Sinorhizobium sp. BG8: one gene and its partner. The main gene of each other region encodes a partner of the protein of the gene in region 2 in a complex. Links are inferred from orthologs where the notes say so. Each region holds a gene or a part of one and is shown on either strand. Other genes may lie near its edges.

The links. Proteins that work in one complex are often made in the same cells at the same time.
Region 1: the proteins of F3Y30_RS10150 (region 2) and dnaG are in contact, whole or in part, in a crystal structure (PDB 2R6A), measured with the Geobacillus stearothermophilus proteins. The link is inferred for Sinorhizobium sp. BG8 from one-to-one orthologs. Residues at the interface, in WP_033016901.1 of Geobacillus stearothermophilus: Ser13, Glu15, Ala16, Gln18, Glu91, Leu92, Asp94, Ala95, Val96, Pro97, Thr98, Ala99, Ala100, Asn101, Tyr104, Tyr105, Ile108; in WP_049624496.1 of Geobacillus stearothermophilus: Lys456, Leu457, Leu458, Pro459, Ala460, Asn463, Ala464, Leu467, Leu535, Leu536, Ile537, Ala538, Gln544, Glu545, Asp548, Tyr549, His552.

Annotation. Positions count from the first base shown.
Region 1 is NZ_CP044011.1:3,853,342-3,858,487, forward strand. What follows is about bases 2,249-5,146. They hold dnaG (DNA primase), read right to left. Parts: upstream 4,737-5,146; coding sequence 2,760-4,736; downstream 2,249-2,759. Other genes in these bases: F3Y30_RS18065 (threo-3-hydroxy-L-aspartate ammonia-lyase), read left to right, coding at 2,249-2,663; F3Y30_RS18075 (hypothetical protein), read left to right, coding at 4,913-5,146. Outside these bases: F3Y30_RS18055 (pyridoxamine 5'-phosphate oxidase family protein), read left to right, coding at 1-646; F3Y30_RS18060 (transporter), read right to left, coding at 678-1,490; more of F3Y30_RS18065, read left to right, coding at 1,671-2,248. UniProt on the Escherichia coli protein: RNA polymerase that catalyzes the synthesis of short RNA molecules used as primers for DNA polymerase during DNA replication.
Region 2 is NZ_CP044011.1:2,165,437-2,171,434, forward strand. The notes cover bases 2,637-5,510. They hold F3Y30_RS10150 (replicative DNA helicase), read right to left. Parts: upstream 4,887-5,510; coding sequence 3,387-4,886; downstream 2,637-3,386. Other genes in these bases: F3Y30_RS10140 (AzlC family ABC transporter permease), read left to right, coding at 2,637-3,017; F3Y30_RS10145 (AzlD domain-containing protein), read left to right, coding at 3,014-3,316; F3Y30_RS10155 (cyclopropane-fatty-acyl-phospholipid synthase family protein), read right to left, coding at 5,131-5,510. Also shown: alr (alanine racemase), read right to left, coding at 1-608; F3Y30_RS10130 (hypothetical protein), read left to right, coding at 736-1,329; F3Y30_RS10135 (AraC family transcriptional regulator), read left to right, coding at 1,384-2,241; more of F3Y30_RS10140, read left to right, coding at 2,310-2,636; more of F3Y30_RS10155, read right to left, coding at 5,511-5,998. UniProt on the Escherichia coli protein: The main replicative DNA helicase, it participates in initiation and elongation during chromosome replication. Travels ahead of the DNA replisome, separating dsDNA into templates for DNA synthesis.

The sequences.
Region 1 (5,146 bases), 1.7 Mb from region 2 along the record:
GGCAGCCGTCCACGCCATTCTCGATGCCTCCCTGCTCTGCCACGTGGCCTATGTGATCGACGGGCAGCCCTATTGCACGCCGACCATCTTCTGGCGCGAGGGCGAGATGCTCTACTGGCATGGATCGTCGGCAAGCCGCATGCTCAGGCACCTGAAACAGGGAACGCCGGCCAGCCTGACCGTATCCCACCTCGACGGCCTGGTCCTGGCGCGTGCCGGCTTCAACCACTCGGCCAACTATCGTTCGGCGATGTGCTTCGGCGTGGCGCGCATCATCGATGATCCGCAGGAGAAGGCCGAAGCTATCCGCGGCGTCGTGGATCGCTTCTATCCGGGACGAAGCTCCACCCTGCGCCCCGTCACGACCCAGGAGGTCAAGGCGACAACGGTCATCGGCATGCACATCGACGAAGCCTCGGCAAAGGTCCGGGCCAAAGGCGTTGGCGACAACGAGGAAGATTACGGCCATCCGGTCTGGGCCGGGGTCATCCCGGTCAGGACCATCGTCGGCGAGCCGCAGGTGTGTCCCCGCCTCGTAGACGGCGTCGCCCCGCCGGATCTCTTCTCGCTTTATCAACCCGGCGAAACACTCGACCAGGCACTCTCGGAGGCGCAGAGCATCTACGAGCGCGAGGCAACCGCCTGAAGGGTGGCACAGTGATCCGGACGGAAAGCCGCTATTTCTTCGGGAACATGAAAACCAGGGCGGCCCTCAGGCCCCATTCCGGGCCGCCGGGCGGTGCGTCGGCATAGTATCTGACGCCGAACTGCAGGCTGACCGGCTGGGTTCCGAAATGCGTCACCTGCGCGAACATCAGGTTGATCGGCACCGTCCATTCGGAATGCTCCCAGTCGTAGGTCGATTCCGTGTTGAGCGTCACGGAACGTCCGTGCCCAAGTGCATAGGAAACGAACGGCTGCAGGAAGGTCTGGTTGACGTCCTCGCGGTCGCCGTCACCGGCGACCGACCAGATGTGGTTCGCAAGCCCGCCGACCGTCCATGGACCATGCTGGACGAGAGCGACACCTGTCGGGCCCAGCCCGAACTTGCCGGTGCCGAGCGCGTCGTCCGAGGCGGTTGGAATAAGAAAAGCCGGCCCGAGCCCCCAGATCAATCCTCCGGGACCGGGCTGGCTCGGGCTGAAAAAGAAGCTCTGGGTGATGTCGCCAAGCCCGAAGAGATCGCTGTCACCCGGAATGTAGTCGCGGTAGGAGATCGGCAGTATCGTCCTCGAGATGATGTTCCATTCATCGTTGAGCTCGATCGGTACGACCGGCTGGAAGTTCATCGTATAGGCAAAGCCGTCATCATCAGGACCGGCACCGAAATCGAAATTGCTCTGGAACGGGACACTGATGAGGGACGCAACCGGATTGGAGAGCTGCTTCGACAGCGCGTCTGCGTCCGCTTGCTGCGCGAGCGCAGCTCCGGCCGTGGAGAGCAGCGGTCCGAATGCGGCAAGAATCTTGGCAATTCCCGGGAAATTCATCAGCTTTTCCCTCCACCTTTCCGGAAATATTGCACGAGGCCGGCGATTCGACCAGACGAGCCCCTGGTTCCGTGGTGGCGCGGATAACAGCGCGGTTTGCTTCCCCGCTGTGCCCGTGGAAAGATGTCTCGCATCGACCGATCGTTTCCGATTCGAGCCGTCAGTACCTTGGAGGCATGTTTGACCAGCATTTCCGACGTCAGCGAGGCCTTGAGGATCCCGACCTTCGAGGATGTGAAGGCCGCCCGTGAACGCATATTCGGTTTCGCCCACCGCACGCCGGTCCTGACCTCCCGGACGGCCGACGAACAGGCGTCCGCCAGCTTGTTCTTCAAGGCGGAGAACCTGCAACGCGTCGGCGCCTTCAAGTTTCGCGGCGCCTACAACGCAATAGCAGCCCTCGACGCAAGCGCGCGGCAAAGAGGCGTCATCGCCTTCTCCTCGGGCAATCACGCCCAGGCAATCGCCTATGCCGCGAAGCTGCAGGGGGCTCCGGCGACGATCGTCATGCCGAGTGACGCCCCGGCGATCAAGATAGCCGCCACGAGGGGCTATGGCGCGGAAGTCGTGTTCTACGACCGCTATACGGAGGATCGCGAGGCAATAGGTCGGAGACTTGCGGCCGAGCGGGGAGCCTCCCTCATTCCCCCCTACGACCACCCGGACGTGATCGCCGGACAGGGCACTGCCGTCATGGAACTGATCGAGGAGGTGGGAGAACTCGACCTTGTCGTCGTGCCGCTCGGCGGAGGCGGCCTGCTCGCCGGCAGCGCGCTCAGCGTGACGGCTCTCCTCCCCGATTGCACGATCATCGGCGTCGAGCCCGAAGCTGGCAACGACGGCCAGCAATCCCTGCGCAAGGGCGAGGTCATCCGTATCCCCGTGCCCAAATCCATCGCCGACGGCGCTCTGACGCCGAGTGTCGGCAACTGCAATTTTCCGATCCTCAAACGCGATGTCGACGATATCGTCACTGCCAGCGATGCCGAACTCGTCGCAACCATGCGCTTTTTTGCCGAACGCATGAAGATCATCGTGGAGCCGACGGGCTGTCTCGCAGCGGCGGCCGTGCTGCAAGGAACGATCCCCTGTGCCGGAAAGCGGGTCGGCATCGTGCTGAGCGGCGGAAATGTGGACCTGGCGACGTTCAGCGCGCTGGTGGAAGCGCGCTGAATTCCGCGGCAGCAGCGGGGAGCGCTTCGTGCTGCCTGACCGACATCGCGGGAACCGGACAGCCCGTCCTCCGCAAGTCGGCCCCGCGCCGGCGCATCATCCCTTCGCGGGTCCCTTGACCCTGCCGGAAAGGACGCCGAAGCCGTCGATGATCGCTTCCTGGTTCTCGAGCCGCACAGTTTCAAGCTGGACTTCCTGAAGCGCGCGCAGGATTTGCGGAACCCTGTCGTCGTCCCCTTCTTCCGTCGCCTGCGCGAGTTCGCGCTCGAGTTCGCGACGCTGCCAGAGCAACGCCCGTGTGCGCTTGTGCAGTGCCATCGCCTGGAGATAGCCCTCGCGTGCATCCTCCGGCGCGGCTTCCCCCGTTGCCGTCCATATTCTGGAATTGCGGATCTGCTGGTCGAGCCCCTTCAGCATGGCGTCAAAGCCCGCCGCCTCCAGTTCCTCCACCAGCCGCTCGCGGTCGAGCCGCACGCCTGCAGCCGCCGCGATCCCAAGTACGGCGGACCAGAAGCGCTGAAGGTCCCGATTTTCGAATTCGATTGCGGCGATCTCGTCATATTCCTCGAAGAGGATCTGCGGGTGGTTGACGATGGTGAGGGCGAGCACGCTTTCTCTCAGCGCCGGCAGATCCTGCGCGCCGCGCACCAGTGTCGAGCGGGCAAGCCGGTCGGATATGCCGGCGACCGCTGCGCCACCGCGCGCGCCCTGCTGCCCGCGCCCGCCCGGCTGACGCTGTCGGCCACCAAAGCCGCCCCGTTCGCCCACCGGTTGCTGGGCTGGCCGGAAGAAGGCGTTGAGCCGGTCGCGCATGTCCTGCTGATAGTGCCGCCTGACATCCTCGTCCGCGATCACGCCGGTTATCTGCCTGAGGCGCGCCTCGAGTTCGGCGCGGCTTTCCGGCGTCTCGAAGGTGCCGCTGCCGGCCTCCCGCCCCCATATCATGTCGGCAAGCGCGCGGGCATTGGCCAGCACCTTGTCGAACGGGCCCCTTCCCTCATGGCGCACGAGGTCATCCGGATCCTTGCCATCAGGCAGCATCGCGAAGCGGACCGTACGGCCGGGCTTGATGTGCGGCAGCGCCAGATCCGCGGCACGGTTCGCCGCACGGACGCCCGCCCCGTCGCCGTCGAAGCAGAGGACGGGCTGCGGCGTCATCTTCCACAGCAGTTCGAGCTGGTTCTCGGTAAGCGCCGTGCCGAGCGGCGCGACCGCGTTCTCGACGCCCGCCTGATGCAGGGCGATCACGTCCATGTAGCCCTCGACCGCGATGATCGTGCCCGGTCCGCTCGCAGACTGTGCCGCACGCCGGGCTCGGGTGAAATTGTAGAGGACGTTGCCCTTGTGGAAGAGTTCGGTCTCGTTCGAATTCAGGTACTTGGCCGGCGCATCCGGAGACATGGCCCGGCCGCCGAAGGCAATCACCTTCTCGCGCGAAGAAAGGATCGGAAACATGATGCGATCGCGGAAGCGATCGTAGGAAACAGGGATTTCCGGCCCGTGAACGACGAGACCGCAGGCCTCGATGCTTTCCTTGCCGACCCCTTTGCCCGCCAGGAATTCCTTCAGCGCGTTGCGGCTTTCAGGTGCATAGCCGAGCCGGAAGGTTTCGATCGTGCGACCGGTGAGACCGCGATCGCGAAGGTAAGCCCGCGCCCGGGCGCCGTTCGCCGTCTGCAGCTGGTCCTGAAAGAATCGGGTCGCCATCTCCATGACGTCGAGCAGCCCGGTGCGTTCCTTGTCCCGCCGCTCCGCCTGCGGATCGGCCGCCGGCAACGGCACGCCGGCCATGTCGGCGATCGTTTGCACCGCCTCGGGAAAACTCAGCCCCTCGAGTTCGGTCAGAAACCGGAAATGGTCTCCGCTCACGCCGCATCCGAAGCAGTGATAGTTGCCCTTGCGGTCCTGGCAATGGAAGCTCGGGGACTTTTCTCCGTGGAAAGGGCAGCACGCCCAGTAGTCGCCGCGAGACACGTTCGTCTTCTTGCGGTCCCAGGTCACGCGTCTGCCGATCACGTTCGAAATCGGAACGCGGTCACGGATGTCGTCAAGAAAGGCGTTGGAAAAGCGCATGGGTCCCTCGGCAAGCTCATCATATAGACGCGCTGCGGTTCGCTCGCCACCCATTGTCGCGCCGCCCACAGCAATTCACAGGGTGAGAACGTCGCAGGTACCGCATCTGTGAAAGACAACCCTTGATCGAAAGAGCATTCGAGTCTAACTGGGGGCCCACGCACGGTTCCCGTCCGATGGACCAGACAGACATGCCGATTTCCGCCGATACCCTTATCGCAGACGCGCGTTTCTTTCCCACAGTGCAGCAGGGCGCCCGCACACTCCTTGACATATACCGCGAAAATCCGCGGCTGACGGCGATCTTCGGAAGCCAGCAGCGATGGCTGATGGCCCATGGCGGTTTCGGCCTTCATTGCGACCACGATCCGGCCGATCCGGCAAGCGGCCTCTATGCCAGCCGCTTCATC
Region 2 (5,998 bases):
TCAAAGGCGGCCGTTGCCAGCCTGAAGAGATCGAGTTGCGTGCGGTTCATACTGTGGGCGGGGTCGTCCGCACAGGCGAGGTGGCTCATGACCAGCACGGGCGAGAAGCTGGCCGGACGCGCGGGGTCCGTTGCGAGCGCCGTTGCATCAGCGACGGTGAGCCCCAGCCGGTTCATTCCGGTGTCGATCTGCAGGGCGCAGGGGTGGTCGCTGCGATCTGCGATCGCCGCCATGAAGATGGCTAGCTGTTCCTCGGACGAAATGACCGGCACGAGGTCGTTCTCGAAGAACAGCCTTTCGGATCCGGCCCACATGCCGGAAAGCACGAAGATACGGCCGTCGGGCACGATGGGGCGCAGGGTCGCGCCCTCGGCGGGGCTTGCGACGAAGAAGTCCCTCGCGCCGGCCGCAAACAGGGTGCGGGCAGCACTTTCCAGCCCTATGCCATAGGCATTCGCCTTCAGGACCGCGGCTGTCCGTGCCGCGCCCGAGCGCCGTGACATCGATCGCCAGTTCGAAGCGAGCGCGCCGAGGTCGATCGTGAGGCGGGCATGGTCCTCGCCGGCGATTGGCAAGGCGTGACGGCGGTCGAGGTGGTTTTTGTTCATTGCTTTGAGATACAGGCTGGAGGAATGAGCTGCAATATGCACCGTCGTCGTCGACGATGCACAGCCTGGAGCATGTCCCGGCCGGCCGTCTGCACCGGACCGAAGGGCACAAGCAGGGAGAACCTACATGCGTAAGTGCAGTGCGATCTTTCTTCTGGCGATGCTTGTGCTGTGGCCGCGGCAGCCGATGGCCGAGGAGAGGACTGAAACCTCCCGTGCCATGAGGGACGCCTTTGCCGTACTCCTCGAGCTCTCGTCCGGCGGGCAGAAGCCCGACGAGGACGGCAGTGCGGACATCTACTACTCGATCGCGGACGACCCAAAGGCTCCCCGCCTTGTCACCCGGCTGGAGCTCGGCGGCGATCCCTGCGTTGCGCGCACCTTCGCCGCGCTCCAGTTTCCGGGAAAATGGGCGTCGCTCTTCGTTGCTACGACGGGGCTTTCGGCAATCACTTCCGCCGTCGCCTACGCGTCGGTCGACGACCTCATCGCAGAACGCGATCCGATTCCGGTTCTCGACCCTCGGGCGCAGCAGGTCGTGCTGACGGGTACGGGGCTCTACTGTGCGAGCCGCTTCGCATTGGGTCATGAGGGGAACGCCGAACCGGAATGCCGCGACCGCATCGATTTTGCGATGATGGATGCCGAGCAGGTTCATCGGGGCCGCGCCGCGATGGCCGTCATTGCCAATACCTGCAACGTCGCCTCGCTCCGGCAATAGCCGTCGTCACTTTTGTTCAATACAGCCTACCTTCAGACGGCTATAGTGGGCAGCATGCAGAATGTGTCTCAACAGCAGGCGACCCAGGCGATGCCGCTTGCCGGCGCCGAAAGCACTCGTTTCTGGAGGGACGAGCGGTTCGGCGGCATGGAATGCCTGTCCGCGACCTTCATCACGCACGAGTTCGCTCCGCACGCCCATGACACATTCAGCATCGGCGCTATCGAAAGCGGCAACCAGATCGCGACGATCAGGGGCGAGCGCGAATGCTCCGGTCCGGGCGACCTCTATCTGATCAATCCCGGTGAGATTCACGACGGCGTGCCGGGCGGTGAGGGTTACCGCTACCGGATGATCTACCCGTCCGTAGATCTCTTCCGCGAGATCCTGGAAGATGTCTCCGGCCACGCGTTCCATGCATCGCCCGCCTTCTCGAAGCAGCTGTTGCGTGATCCGGTGCTTGCCAAGGCATTCAACCGCGCCCACCGCACACTGGAGGAAAAGACCGGGGCACTGGAGGCCGACGAAAGCATGTTCTCGGTGCTCGCAGCCATGTTCGAGCGCCATGGCAGTCTTATCCTCGCGCCCGTCGATACAAAGGAGCGCACCGCGGTCTTTCTGGCGCGCGACTATCTTGTCGAGAACTACGCGACCGATATCGGCCTGGAGGAACTGGCAAAGGTGGCTGGCCTCAGCCGGGCCCACCTGATCCGCGCCTTCCGCAAGGAATTCCACATCACGCCGCACGCCTTCCTGACCGACAAGCGCATCCGGGAGGCACGCAAGCTTTTGCAGACGGGTTGTCCGCCGGCGGAGGTGGCCTTCGAATGCGGCTTCGCCGACCAGGCGCATTTCACCCGGCATTTCAAGGCCCGCACCGGCCTCACGCCCGGGCAATATCGGGCGAGATAATCACTTTCGTTCAAGATCGGTTGGATTGACCGCGCTATCACGCGCCTCTTTCAACGGGGACGAGGAAGATGCTTACGGGCGGGAAACGCGATGAATTCATGGGCGGGCTGCGAGCTATCGCTCCGCTCATCGCCGCCGTGGTGCCGATCGGGCTCGTTTTCGGAACGGTCGCCGCGACCAAGGGGCTGTCGCCGCTGGAGGCGACGGTAATGAGCGCGCTGGTCTTTGCAGGCGGGTCGCAGTTCGTGGCGATGGACATCTGGACCCACCCGGCCCCCTGGGCCGGCGTCGGCCTCGCCGCACTGCTGATCAACCTTCGCCATGTGCTGATGAGCGCGTCCATTGCCACGAAGATGGAGGCTTTCTCGCCCACCGGAAAAGCCTTGTCCATGCTGCTGCTGGCCGACGAGATCTGGGCCATGGCGGAGTTCCGCGCGGGCAGGGCGCGGCTGACGCCGGCATGGTTTGCGGGCCTTGCCGTGCCCTTCTACGCCAGCTGGGTCGCATCGACCCTGCTTGGTGCCTCGCTCGGCGCATTTCTCGGCGATCCCGTGGCGCTCGGACTCGATTTCGCGTTTCCCGCCGTCTTCATCGTGCTCGTGATGGGATTCTGGAAGGGCAGGGAGACCGGCGCCATCCTGCTGGCGAGCGCGATGACCGCCGTGGTTGTCCAGCATTTCGTACCCGGCGTCTGGTATATCGCCGCCGGTGCCGTCGCGGGCGTGATCACCGCCGTCGTTGCAAACCGCCCGGCGCGCAAGGAGGTGCACGCATGACGCTCGATCCCCACACGCTCCTTGCCATCCTCGCCATGGCCGTCGCGACGATGATGATGCGCCTTGCTGGCCTCGTTCTGGTCCGCCACGTGGCACTCGGCGATCGCGGACGCAAGGCGATCGAGTCGATTCCGCCCGCCGTACTGATCTCCGTCGTCGCGCCGACTGCGCTCGCGACGGGGCTGGTCGAGACAATTGGATGCGCCATTACCGCACTTGCGGCGCTGCGCCTGCCCATGCTCGCGGCCGCGGCCCTTGGCGTCGTCTCCGTCGCGGCCTTGCGCGCGGCGGGTCTCTAGAACGCGTTGAAACTGGTGAGGCGCAACGCGCTCCAGCGCGCCGCGCCTCGAATGGCCGGTCGCCGGTCGCTCAGTGCTCGTACTGGGTGAAGGAGGGATCGGCGAGATCGGTGAAGCGCGTGTATTCGGACTGGAAGGCGAGCTTCACCGTTCCGGTAGGTCCGTGACGCTGCTTGGCGATGATGACGTCGGCCGTCCCCTTCACCTTCTCGAACTGCATCTTCCACTCTTCGTACTTAGGGTCGAACTCGTCCCGAGGTTCGAGGTTCTTCACGTAGTATTCTTCGCGGAACACGAACAGCACCACGTCGGCGTCCTGTTCGATCGAGCCGGATTCACGAAGGTCGGAAAGCTGGGGCCGCTTGTCCTCGCGGTTTTCCACCTGACGCGACAGCTGGGAAAGCGCGATGATCGGCACGTTCAGCTCCTTGCCGAGAGCCTTCAGGCCGGTGGTGATCTGGGTGATTTCCTGCACGCGGTTTTCGTTCGACTTGCCCGAGCCGGTCATCAGCTGGATGTAGTCCACCACCAGGCAATCCAGACCGCGCTGACGTTTCAGGCGGCGGGCTCGCGCGGAGAGCTGGGCGATGGAGATACCACCGGTCTGATCGATGAAAAGCGGCACCTTCTGCATCATCTGCGAGCAGGCGACGAGCTTTTCGAAGTCTGCTTCCGAGATGTCGCCGCGGCGGATCTTGGAGGAGGAGACTTCGGTCTGCTCCGAGATGATACGGGTGGCGAGCTGCTCAGACGACATTTCAAGCGAGTAGAAGCCGACCACGCCGCCGTTCTTCGCCTTGAACGAACCGTCGGCCTGGATTTCGGGCTCGTAGGCGGCCGCTATGTTGTAGGCGATGTTGGTTGCGAGCGACGTCTTGCCCATGCCGGGACGTCCTGCAAGCACGATAAGGTCGGAGCGCTGAAGGCCGCCCATGCGGGCGTCAAGCGATTGTATGCCGGTGGAGATGCCCGAAAGGCTGCCATCACGTTCGAACGCGGCACCGGCCATGTCGATGGCGAGCGCGACCGCATCGTTGAAGGACTGGAATCCCCCGTCATAGCGGCCAGTCTCGGCAAGCTCGAACAGCCTGCGCTCGGCGTCCTCGATCTGGTTCTGCGGCGGCATGTCCAGCGGCGCGTCGAAGGCGATGTTGACCATATCCTCGCCGATGGTGATCAGCGAGCGGCGCAGAGCCAGGTCGTAGATGGCCCTGCCGTAGTCTTCCGCGTTGATGATCGTCACCGCTTCGGAAGCGAGGCGTGCGAGATATTGCGGGATCGTCAGGTCTCCGACCTTGGAGTCCGAGGGCAGGTGGGTCTTGAGCGTGATGGTGGTCGCGATCTTGCCCATGCGTATGGTGTCGCCGGCGAGCTCGAAGATCTTCCTGTGCAGCGGCTCATGGAAATGGCTCGGCTTCAGGAAGTCCGACACGCGGTAGTAGGCGTCGTTGTTGACGAGGATGGCCCCGAGCAGCGCCTGTTCGGCTTCGATGTTGCCCGGTGCCTCGCGATGGTGTGGCTCGGCGTTGTCACGGCCCTGGCTGGCAAGCTTTCGCACAACATCGTTCATGATGCCGAATCTCTCCCACTATGCTTTGAAGGAGGTTGGTTTCTGCCTTTCGGCCGTCCCGGTCAAGACCTTCGGGGACGTCGCCGTGACTAGGTCCGGAGGCTTGCCGCGTTTGGGCACTGTCTTAGACTTTTCCACAGGGGGCGGATTGCAGAAAATCCACAGTGGCGGTGAATTCACCGGCCGGCGGCCCGGCGCATCGCCCGGGGTCTTGACGTCGACCCGGCGGATCTGGCGGGTTGTCTCAGAAAGACGCCTCATGCGGGAACTTGCGAGCCCCGGGCGACTGTCCTCGGCCATCCGATTCGCGCGCCTTGAGGCAATTCTCGCCGCTCTCCAGATAGTTCCGGGTCAGGGGAACGACTGTCGGGTCGTGGGCGATCTGAAGCTGGAAGATGACGAGGTTCTGCCAGCGGAAGGCGCTCTCCGAGGCGGCTAGATAGAACTCCCAGATCCTGCAGAACGCTTCGTCGTAGAGCTCCTTCGCCTTGTCGCGCTGGGCCATGAAGCGCTCGCGCCAGTGCCGGAGCGTCTCGGCATAGTGGATGCGCAGGATCTCGATGTCGGTCACGCCGAGGCCGGATTTCTCCACCGCCCGCATCACCTCGGAAAGTGCGGGAATGTATCCACCCGGGAATATGTACTTTTCGATGAACGGATTGTTCGAGGTGGGACGGTCCGTCCGCCCGATCGTGTGCAGCACCATCACCCCGTCCCGCCGGAGGAGGGCGCTGCACTTCTTGAAATAGGTCAGGTAGTTCGGTCGCCCGACATGTTCGAACATTCCGACGGACACGATCCGGTCGTAGGTGTTCGGCGCGTTGCGATAGTCCTCGAGGAGGAAGTGCACGTCATTCGAAAGTCCCTCGGCCTTTGCCCGGGCCGTCGAAATCGCGAACTGTTCGTTGGAAAGCGTAACGCCGGTGACCTTCGCCCCGAGGTAGCGCGCGAGATAGAGCGCCATGCCGCCCCAGCCACTGCCGATGTCGAGCACCGAGAGCCCGGGCCGGCCCATCAGCAGCTTGGCTGCGATGTGCCGCTTCTTCGCCAGCTGGGCATCATCAAGGCTTTGGTCCGGTGTCTCGAAGTATGCGCAAGAGTATTGCCGGTCA